DNA from 2 places in the Mesorhizobium sp. M0040 genome. Region 2 is predicted to be linked to the other one. Evidence: riboswitches for the same ligand, from Rfam matches in the RefSeq annotation. Region 2 holds a riboswitch; the other holds the start of a gene.
What was found. A riboswitch is a leader RNA that binds a small molecule or an ion and turns the genes downstream of it on or off. The one in region 2 is predicted to bind cobalamin.
Positions count from the first base shown of each region.

Region 1: linked by a shared signal. The riboswitch ahead of metE (5-methyltetrahydropteroyltriglutamate--homocysteine S-methyltransferase) and the one ahead of NKJ91_RS28860 (DUF1636 family protein) in region 2 are both predicted to bind cobalamin.

Region 1 is NZ_JAMYVA010000056.1:15,547-20,866, reverse strand. It holds gene NKJ91_RS28965 (transposase) at 1-78, opposite strand, end outside; gene NKJ91_RS28960 (MFS transporter) at 368-619, shown strand; gene NKJ91_RS28955 (helix-turn-helix transcriptional regulator) at 682-1,515, shown strand; gene NKJ91_RS28950 (hypothetical protein) at 1,833-2,087, opposite strand; cobalamin riboswitch at 2,639-2,839, shown strand; gene metE (5-methyltetrahydropteroyltriglutamate--homocysteine S-methyltransferase) at 2,935-5,280, shown strand.
Region 2 is NZ_JAMYVA010000055.1:26,925-32,244, forward strand. It holds gene NKJ91_RS28835 (NADH-quinone oxidoreductase subunit D) at 1-2, opposite strand, end outside; gene NKJ91_RS28840 (NADH-quinone oxidoreductase subunit C) at 3-605, opposite strand; gene NKJ91_RS28845 (NuoB/complex I 20 kDa subunit family protein) at 611-1,192, opposite strand; gene NKJ91_RS28850 (NADH-quinone oxidoreductase subunit A) at 1,183-1,548, opposite strand; gene NKJ91_RS28855 (winged helix-turn-helix domain-containing protein) at 1,885-3,084, shown strand; cobalamin riboswitch at 3,114-3,317, shown strand; gene NKJ91_RS28860 (DUF1636 family protein) at 3,356-3,790, shown strand; gene cobW (cobalamin biosynthesis protein CobW) at 3,787-4,827, shown strand; partial or broken gene NKJ91_RS28870 (cobaltochelatase subunit CobN) at 4,845-5,320, shown strand, end outside.

The sequences.
Region 1 (5,320 bases), on a different contig from region 2:
CCAGATGGAACGTGCGGATTTTTCATAATTGCGCTTTTGTTTGACTTCCACGGTGAATGGTCGCGTCTGCCGCCTCATAGTTCCTTCCTGAATAGGAGAATGAAGTCGCCGCTCGAATTTTTGGCGCTTCCTGCTTAGCGCGGAGCATTATCGTATAGCCGCTCAACGGGCAAGTGATGCCGGTCTTCGATGGCTGACCCATCTGGGGAGATTTGAGCGGCTTCGCGCGTCCTGCGCATGCCTGTAAGGCCGCCAAGTTTTCTGGGTTAGCAGGCGCGCACTGTGGCAGCTTGGCTTGTACGGCGAGGCCATGGTTGAGTGAGGCGAAACAAATCCAGCCCCGCGGTCAATCCCGAGGCTTCCCACAATGGCGAAGAGAACATCTTCACTCGTTCCTTTTGAGCACAAGACCTTCCGTTCGCTATGGTCGGCTGCACTCATTTCGAACCTTGGCACCCTAGTGGAAGGTGCGGCGGCAGCTTGGCTGATGACGAGCATCGCAGCAGTAATTTTTGATCGCCCATTCGTGCTGTGTACCAGCCCTGTGTCTTGCGCAAGTGGTCACGAACGGCTGCCGGAGCCTCGAAGACGCCCTAAAAACACATGCTGCGATTTTTGAACACGCTTGACGTGTTAGATTAATTCATCCACAATGCGTGTGTTGAACACGCGAGGTGAGTTATGAACATGAAAGAGCTTAGGGTTCGACTGGGCATGACTCAAAAAGATTTGGCAGAGCAGATGGCAACGACGCAACAGACTGTGGCCCGTTGGGAAACAGGCAAAACGCAGTTGAACGTCGAGCAGATCAAGGACCTTTGTCTCACGTTGAAATGCACGGTCGAGGAGCTGCTGGGCTGGAAGATTGATGTCGAGGAGTGGCGCACGAGCCCGTTTGCAATTGCCGATGCCGAAACGCGATACGGCACGCTCAGAATCAAGACGACTCTTGGCAGCCGCCAATATCCTATCGATGAAAAGGCGCGTGAATCGATTTTACGTCAGTTGAAGGAACTTCATAATCTGCGTAGAAATAACACAAGCAGGCCATGGCTGTATTGTTGGAGCCTTGACAACAAAATACTCTTGATAAATCCGCAATATGTCCGCACCATTGAGCTTATCGGTGACGATGTAGAGGAGATGCCAGAGTATTATCATCCAGAAATCTATCGGGCTTTGGATGACTGGGATAAGGGTGAGGTTTCAGGAAAGCTGAAGAAAGAATGCGATGCCATCATCGCAGAGATGGGTGATCAGGAAGCCGTGCGCATGGCCTCCTATGTTCGCGTCACATATGACGACGGAGAAGATGAGTGGAACTTCTTGGATGAGGAAACCGCTACGACTTTCTTCGGATTGGAAGCTGCGACCTTTGACGTTCCCCAGTGTAGTTTCGCCGAAGTGGAGGAAGAAGGTTACTACCGAGCGCGATACGCCAACCTTGATCGCGTCGCGGTGATGGAGGTTCCAAGCGACCGTTATCACAGATTGACCGCGCCCGAGGAAGCTTAGAACCATCCACGAAGGGCGCATGTTACATCTCGACCTTGCGTGGTGCGTTTTCAGTACGAGATGACGTTAAGCGTAGGTAGTGGCAGGTAAGAGTGCTCGACCAGAAGCTCAACTGCCTCCTCAATATCGCTGCCGATGTGCCGCAGGACACGTCCACGGGAGCGTGGATAGGCGTGAAGTTCCTGCACTCCACGGTCCGCTCTCCCATCGCCGGTGTGTGCCCGACGCCATCTTGTGGACGAGGTTGGCCGCCTGCACCCGGTTGTATTCCGGCTTGCGGTCCGCCTGGGCGGTCCGCCGCGATGGCTATCTCCATGTCAATCGGCGCCGAACTTTGACTGCCCGCTGCTTTTGATGAATTTGGCGAGGTCCCGCGCATAATCACTCTTGGTCTTCTCCTTGAGGCCCTGTGTCGCGAACTTGTGGTCCAGCAGGGCAAACAGGTCCAAGTCCGCTTCCGCCTGTGGCGCTGGCTTGCCCTCACCGCCCTCGGTTTCCCAATTGGGGACCGCTTCTGCGCGCTGCACCGTGGCGATTGTCCGCCCAAGACGCATCACAAGATCGAACGCCAAACCGTGCGCGTGCACGACGATTTGCCGCTCAGGCCTCATTTGGACAGGACTTGAGCTGGCCCGGTGGTTTGAGCCGGGTTACCTTGAGCCGGTGGGCTGCGAACAAGCAGTTCGAGACATTGGCCTCGATCACTTCGCAACACGCCGCTGCGCCTGGCCTCGGTGTGCTCCCCCCGAAATCGTTGTGTCATATCACCGAGGGCATCACGGCCAACAGCTTCCACATGGGCAACAGCCTCGCCATTGAGCCGAATATGGTCGCGAGCAGATCACCAACGAAGCGGTCGGAACCTCGGAGCCGAAGTTCGACGCCGAGGTGGTTCGCATGATGCGCTAAGCAGCACCACGGCGCTTGCCGGTATGTTTGCTGCCGGCAGCCGACGAACTCCTATCCTCCTGGACAACGGCGCCGTGCGTCATTGCTTTGATTTACCGGCCGCTCAAGGCTTCCATTTCGCTTTCGAGGCGACCTTTGGAACATGCCAACGGAAATTTAACATAACGACATAAACATTTCTTTATGCGGCGTTGACAAAGAAGCGAACTGCTGTAATTGTCTCCCGCGTCGTGGTTCTCCGTACGGCGCTGCCGCAGCGGAGCTAAGAGGGAAGCCGGTGCGATGCCGGCGCTGCCCCCGCAACTGTTAGCGGCGAGCCAACCCCACTCATGTCACTGAGGCGAATAGCCTTGGGAAGACGGGTAGAGGCTATGACCCCGCGAGCCAGGAGACCTGCCACGGCGAATTACGTCCACGGGCGGGGTGTCTCGGTGGCCGCTGCAGCCTGGCGTTCGTGCCGGCCTGCTAGCGCCTTCCTTGTCACCGACGCCCCAACCATCGGGGTCTGGCATGACTGTCTCTCAGCAAATTCCTGTAGCAACGCTCGGCGTGCCCCGCTTCGGTCGTCGGCGAGAACTGAAATTCGCGCTTGAAAGCTACTGGTCCGGAAAATCGTCCGCTGCCGACCTTCTCACGACCGCGAAGGCGCTCCGTGCCGCTAGCTGGGAGGAGCAGCACGATCGCGGCGTGTCGAAAATCCCGTCGAACGACTTCTCGCTCTACGACCATGTGCTCGACACCGCAGCCATGGTCGGCGCCGTTCCATCCCGTTACGGCTGGAATAGCGGCGAGGTTCCACTTGACATCTACTTCGCAATGGCGCGGGGCAACCAGGGTCAGACGGAGGATTGTCGACACGCTGGTCACCAGCAGGCGGCTCATCGGTCTGATGTAACCGCGATGGAAATGACCAAGTGGTTTGACACCAACTATCACTACATTGTGCCGGAACTCAACGATGATCAGACGTTCGCCCTCTCGTCGACGAAACCGGTCGATTACTTCATCGAGGCTAAAGCTCTCGGCGTTCACACACGCCCAGTCATCCTTGGACCGATCACCTTCCTCAAGCTGGCGAAATCGCCTGCCGAAGGATTCGATCCCATCGCGCTCCTGCCGCGGCTGCTGCCCGTCTACGAGCAACTCCTGCAGAGGCTGAAGCTGTCTGGAGCCGACTGGGTGCAGATCGATGAGCCAGCGCTTGTCCTCGATCTGAACCCGAACGAACGAGCTGCGTTCGAATTCGCCTATGGCCAGCTGTCGAAAGCCGCGCCCGAGCTGAAGATCATGCTGGCTACCTATTTCGGGCCGCTGGGAGACAATCTCGAAACCGCGGTTTCTCTGCCCCTGGCCGGGCTGCATATTGATCTCGTGCGCGCTCCCGAGCAGCTGGAAACGGTGGGTCGGCTCGCACCGAAGGATCTGGTGCTCTCGCTTGGCTTGATCGATGGCCGCAACGTCTGGCGTGCGAACCTGCCCGCCATTCTCGACCGCATCAAACCGATCGTCGCCGGCTGGCCCTTGGACCGCGTCGAGATCGCGCCTTCTTGCTCGATGCTGCATGTGCCGATCGACCTCCGCATGGAGACGGAACTCGACGCGGACATCAGGTCGTGGCTCGCCTTCGCGGCCCAGAAGACCGACGAGTTGGTGTTGCTTGCCCGGGCCCTGTCCCAAGGCAGGGATGCGGTGGCAGGCGCGTTGAAAGCGTCTGCCGAGGCTGCCGCCACTCGCGTGACATCCACGAAGATCCATGACCCGCTGGTTGAGGGGCGGATCGCCAGCATTGACGACAGCATGAAGCGACGAGAGAGCGCTTTTGCCGAGCGCTCCAGAGTCCAGGCCGGCACGCTCGGGCTGCCGCCGTTCCCGACGACGACCATCGGGTCCTTCCCGCAGACGCCGCAGGTACGCAGGGCGCGGGCCGCTCATGCGAAGGACCAGCTGAGCTATGTCGACTACGAGACCTTCCTGAAGAAGGAGATCGAGGCTGCAATTCGCTGGCAGGAAGAGATCGGGCTGGACGTGCTGGTGCACGGTGAGTTCGAACGAAACGACATGGTACAGCATTTCGGCGAGCAGCTGTCCGGCTTCGCCTTCACCCAGCATGCCTGGGTGCAGAGCTATGGGTCGCGTTACGTGCGCCCCCCCATCATCTTCGGCGACGTATCGAGGCCCAATCCGATGACGCTGCGCTGGTGGCAGTTCGCCCAGTCGCTTACGGAAAACCCTGTGAAGGGAATGCTCACAGGCCCAGTGACCATTCTCAACTGGTCATTTGTTCGCGACGACGTACCCCGCTCCGAAGCATGCCGCCAGATCGCGCTCGCCATCCGCGACGAAGTGACGGATCTCGAATGGTCCGGCGCAAGGATGATCCAGATCGATGAGGCCGCGTTTCGCGAAGGATTGCCACTGCGCCAGTCTGATTGGAACGACTATCTCGACTGGGCTGTCGAATGCTTCCGGATCGCTTCAACGGGTGTAAAGGACGCGACTCAAATCCATACCCACATGTGCTATTCGGAGTTCAACGAGATCATCGACGCGATCGCTGAAATGGATGCGGATGTCATTTCGATTGAGACGTCGCGCTCGAAAATGGAACTGCTGGACGCCTTCACGAGCTCCAAATATCCGAATGAAATCGGGCCCGGAGTCTACGACATTCACTCACCACGGGTCCCGGAAGTCGGCGAGATTTCGGATCTCGTCATGCTTGCCCGCGAGCGACTGTCCGATGCCCAACTGTGGGTAAACCCGGACTGTGGCCTCAAAACCCGCAAGTGGGAGGAGGTCCGCCCTGCCCTCATGAACATGGTTGCTGCAGCACGCGCGCTCCGGGAGAAAGTGTAGGCCGGAAGGTTTCCTGGTTGCTCACCATGTGGTGAGTTAG
Region 2 (5,320 bases):
ATTTACTGCTTTGCCTTTTCATCCCCCGGAAGGACGTAATCCGTCCCCTCCCAAGGGCTGAGAAAATCGAAATTGCGGAATTCCTGCTTGAGCTCCACCGGCTCGTAGATGACGCGCTTGGCTTCGTCGTCGTAACGCACCTCGACGAAGCCGGTCAGCGGAAAGTCCTTGCGCAGTGGATGGCCTTCAAAGCCGTAATCGGTCAGAATCCGGCGCAGATCCGGATGGCCTGAAAACAGCACGCCGTAGAGATCGTAGGTCTCGCGCTCGAACCAGTCGGCGCCGGGATAAATTCCGGTGATCGACGGCACCAGCGTCTCTTCGTCGGCCTGGACCTTGATGCGGACGCGGATATTCTGTCTCGGCGACAGCAAATGATAGACCACGTCGAAGCGCTTTGCGCGCGATGGATAATCGGCGCCGCAAACGTCGATGATCGAAATGAACTGGCATTTCGGGTCGTCGCGCAGGAAGGTCACCACCTCGATCAGGTCGCGCGGCTCGACCGAGATGGTGAGTTCGCCATAGGCGAGCACCGCCACGCCGATCCGGCCGATCAGCTTCTCGCCGAGATAGGTCGAGAGGTCATTCAACGCCTGGGTCATGCCGCTCACCGCTCGATCGTGCCGGTGCGGCGGATCTTCTTCTGCAGCAGAAGGATGCCGTAAAGCAGCGCTTCAGCGCTCGGCGGGCAGCCGGGCACGTAGATGTCGACCGGCACGATGCGGTCGCAGCCGCGCACCACCGAATAGGAATAATGATAATAGCCGCCGCCATTGGCGCAGGAGCCCATCGAGATGACGTAGCGCGGCTCCGGCATCTGATCGTAGACCTTGCGCAGCGCCGGCGCCATCTTGTTGGTCAGCGTGCCGGCAACGATCATGATGTCGGACTGACGCGGAGACGCGCGCGGCGCGACACCGAACCTCTCCGAGTCATAGCGCGGCATCGACGTATGGATCATCTCGACCGCGCAGCAGGCGAGACCGAAGGTCATGAACATCAACGAGCCGCTGCGCGCCCAGGTGATCAGCGCCTCGGTCGAGGTGACGAGAAAGCCCTTGTCGGCGAGCTCGTTGTTGATCTCCAGGAAGAATGGATCGTCAGACCCTACCGGCCTGCCGGTGTTGGGGTCGATGAGGCCCTTGGGCTTCGGCGCGACGAGCGTGCCGGAACTGTCGTTCAATCCCATTCCAGCGCTCCTTTTTTCCATTCATAGGCAAAGCCGATGGTCAGCACCGCCAAAAACACCATCATCGACCAGAAACCGAGCATGCCGATCTGACTGAACGACACCGCCCAAGGAAACAGGAAGGCCACCTCCAGATCGAAGATGATGAACAGGATCGATACCAGGTAGAAGCGGATATCGAACTTCATGCGGGCGTCGTCGAACGAGTTGAAGCCGCACTCATAGGCCGAAAGCTTTTCCGGATCGGGGTTGCGGTAGGCCACCAGGAAGGGTGCGGCGAGCAGCGCCAGCCCGACGATCAGCGCCACGCCGATGAACAGGACGATGGGCAGGTACGAACCTAAAAGTGCGTTCATGCTGCAGTTTCCGTTGGCGGCCAATCCACTCTGATTACAGCACCGGACCCACTTGCGGAAGCGTGACAGTTTAACCACTGAACCGTTTTAAGGGGGCTCTATGCTGCAACGCGGCGAGGGTTAGCGCAGCGCTTTCGGCGAAGCAAGTCAAACCTTGTTCAAATCGCGGTGCTGGACGGGCATATCCGGGAAAACTGGTCCGATCCGCTCCTGTTTGATTTCCTGCACTTTTTACTCCACTTTTCTCTCCTGACATGGATGCCGCCAAAACCCTGCTAGCATGGCACGGAATCGTAGGTCATTTTCTCTGTCTAAAATTGTCCGGATGCCGCCTTCATGAAGGAAAAAATCTCGCTTGCCACGGCCCGCCGCATCGCGCTGGCGGCACAGGGATTCAATGACCCCCGACCCGCCGGTACACCCGACCGCCGGCATCTGGCCCGCGTGCTTGCCCGTACCGGCCTGCTGCAGATCGATTCCGTCAGCGCCGTGGTGCGCGCCCACTATATGCCGCTCTATTCGCGGCTTGGCCCCTACAAGCTGGCGCTGCTCGACGACGCCGCCGTAACGCGCAAGCGCATGGTCTTCGAGTATTGGGCGCATGAAGCCTCGTTCTTGCCGGTCGAGACCTATCCGCTGATGCGCTGGCGCATGCAGCGGGCCGAACGCGGCGACGAAATGTACAGCGGACTGGCCAAATGGGGCCGCGAGCACGCCGCCTATATCGAAGACATCTATCGCGAGGTCGCCGAACGAGGCCCGATCGCGGCGTCGGCTTTCGAAGGGCAGAAGGGTTCGGGCGGCTGGTGGGGCTGGAGCCATGCAAAGCACGCCTTCGAATGGCTGTTCTGGGCCGGCCGCATCACCACGGCGCATCGCCGCGGCTTCGAACGGTTCTACGATCTGCCGGAGCGCGTGCTGCCGCCAACAATACTGAGTCTGCCAACGCCCTCCCCCGAAGACGCTCACCGCGAATTGCTGCGCATCTCGGCCCGTGCCCACGGCATCGCCACGGCAGGCGACCTGCGCGACTATTTCCGCCTCTCGCCCGCCGACATCAAGGGCCGCATCGAGGAGCTGGTCGAGGCCGGCGAGCTGTTGCCGGTGAGCGTCGACGGCTGGAACAAAACAGCCTATCTCCACAAGGACGCCCGTTTGCCGCGCAAGATCGAGGCGCGCGCCTTGCTCGCGCCGTTCGATCCCGTCGTCTTCGAACGATCGCGCACCGAGCGGTTGTTCGATTTCCACTACCGCATCGAGATCTACACGCCGGCCGAAAAGCGCCGGTATGGCTATTATGTGCTGCCATTCCTGCTCGGCGACAGCATCGTCGGGCGTGTCGACCTCAGGGCCGACCGCCCGGCCGGCGTATTGCGCGTCCATGCCGCCTATGCGGAGCCCGGCGCCCCGCCACAAACCGCTGCCGAACTCTTCGAGGAATTGAAGCAGATGCAGGGCTGGCTCGGGCTTGAGCGCATCGAGGTGACAGCTGCCGGCGACCTTGGCCAGCCGCTAGCGGATATCGCCGCGTCATAGACGTGCGTTGACACGACTGCCTCCACAAGCCTAAATCCGTTCCAGACGGTCCCCTGCCCGCAACGGCAGGGGCCAAGAGGGAATGCGGTGCGAAATCTCGATTTCAAATCCGCGGCTGTCCCCGCAACTGTAAGCGACGAGCCTCGGCCGAAAACCACTGGGATATTCCCGGGAAGGCGGCACCCAGGCGATGACCCGCGAGCCAGGAGACCTGCCGTCTAGGACATAAGAATCCGATCGCCTGGCGGGTTTTCCGGGCAAGGAGCCTGATTTGGAACGCGACAGCAGTTTTCCGGCTGAGACAGCGGATTTATTGTCCGGCCATGGTGATTCCCCGGCCGGCGTTACCGTCATCGTCTGCTCGTCCTGCCGTGACGAGACCGGTTCGGACGCTCATCCGCGCGCCGGCGAACTGCTCGCAGAGGACACGCGCCGCGCCGCTTCCAGCGAAAACATCAAAATCCGTACCGTCGAATGCCTCGGCAATTGCAAGCGCCGGCTCAGCGCGGCCATGCTGCGCGACGGCTGCTGGAGTTACGTCTTCGGTGATCTGACCACGACCAGCGGCGCCGATCTCGTCACCGGGGCAAAGCTGTTCGCCACCTCGACGGATGGGCTCATTCCATGGCGCGGCCGTCCCGATTGCCTGAAGCGCGGCCTGGTTGCCCGCATCCCTCCCCTTGACCTTTTGAAGGACCTGACATGACCGCTGCCTCCCTTTCGCGCGTTCCCTGCACCGTGGTCACCGGCTTTCTCGGCGCCGGCAAGACGACGTTGATCCGCCATTTGCTCGAAAACGCCAAAGGCAAGCGCCTGGCCATCATCGTCAACGAGTTCGGCGACATCGGCATCGACGGCGAGATCCTGAAGGGCTGCGCCATCGACACCTGCCCCGAGGAAAACATCGTCGAGCTGGCCAATGGTTGCATCTGCTGCACCGTCGCCGATGATTTCGTCCCGGCGCTGGACCAGATCCTGTCGCTGACGCCGAGGGTCGACCACATCCTGATCGAGACATCCGGCCTCGCTTTGCCCAAGCCGCTGGTCCAGGCCTTCCAGTGGCCGTCGGTGAAAAGCCGCGTGACGGTGGACGGCGTCATTGCCGTGGTCGACGGACCGGCGCTGGCTGATGGCCGCGTAGCCAACGACATGGACGCCCTGCAGGCCCAGCGCGCGCAGGACGAGACGCTCGACCATGACGATCCGGTCGAGGAAGTGTTCGAAGACCAGCTCGCCTGCGCCGACCTGATCATCCTGTCGAAGAGCGACCTGATGGACGCAGCCGGCTCGGTCCGTGCCAATGCCGTCATCGGCAAGCACGTTGCTCGGGCGGTGAAGATCGTGCCGACTTCGCAAGGCAAGGTCGACCCGTCGGTGCTGCTCGGCCTCGGCCTCGCCGTCGAGGACGACATCGAGAACCGCAAGACCCACCACGACGACGAGCTCGACCACGAACATGACGATTTTGACTCGTTCGTCATCGACATCACGTCTGTGTCCAACCCGGACGAGCTCGCACAACGGGTCGCCACGGCGGCGGAGGAAGAAAACGTGTTGCGCGTCAAGGGTTTCGTCGAAGTCGGCGGCAAGCCGATGCGGCTCCTGCTGCAGGCCGTCGGTCCGCGCGTCAACCACTATTACGACCGCGCCTGGACCGCCGAAGACGACCGCCGCTCGCGCCTGGTCGTCATCGGCCTGAAAGGGCTGAACCGCCCGGCCATCGAGCGTATCCTCGCCGGCTGACCCGGGTACGAGCCGCGATGCACATCCTCACCACCACATCCGCCTCGCTCGACGATCTCGCCGAGCCTGTCGATCTCAGGCAAACGCCTGCGGATGTCGTGGCGCTGTCCTTCACCGACAGCGACCTGGCCGGGCTGGCGGCGGCGTGGAAGGCAGATGCGCACCGCCTGCCGTCGATGCGGCTCGCCGCCTTGCGCGACCTGCGCCATCCGATGTCCGTCGACCTGTGGATCGACAGTGTCGCCCGCCACGCCAAGGTCATTCTGGTCCGCATCCTCGGCGGCTACGAGTGGTGGCGCTATGGCTGCGACCAGCTCGCCGTTATCGCGCGAAATCGCGGTATCAAGCTGGCGCTGCTGCCCGGCGAGAGCCACGACGAGGATTTGCGGCTGATCGAAGGCTCGACGCTGCCGCGCGAGGAGTTGGACGGCCTGCTTGGCTATTTCCGCGAGGGCGGACCGGCGAATATGACGGCGCTGGTGCAGAGGCTGGC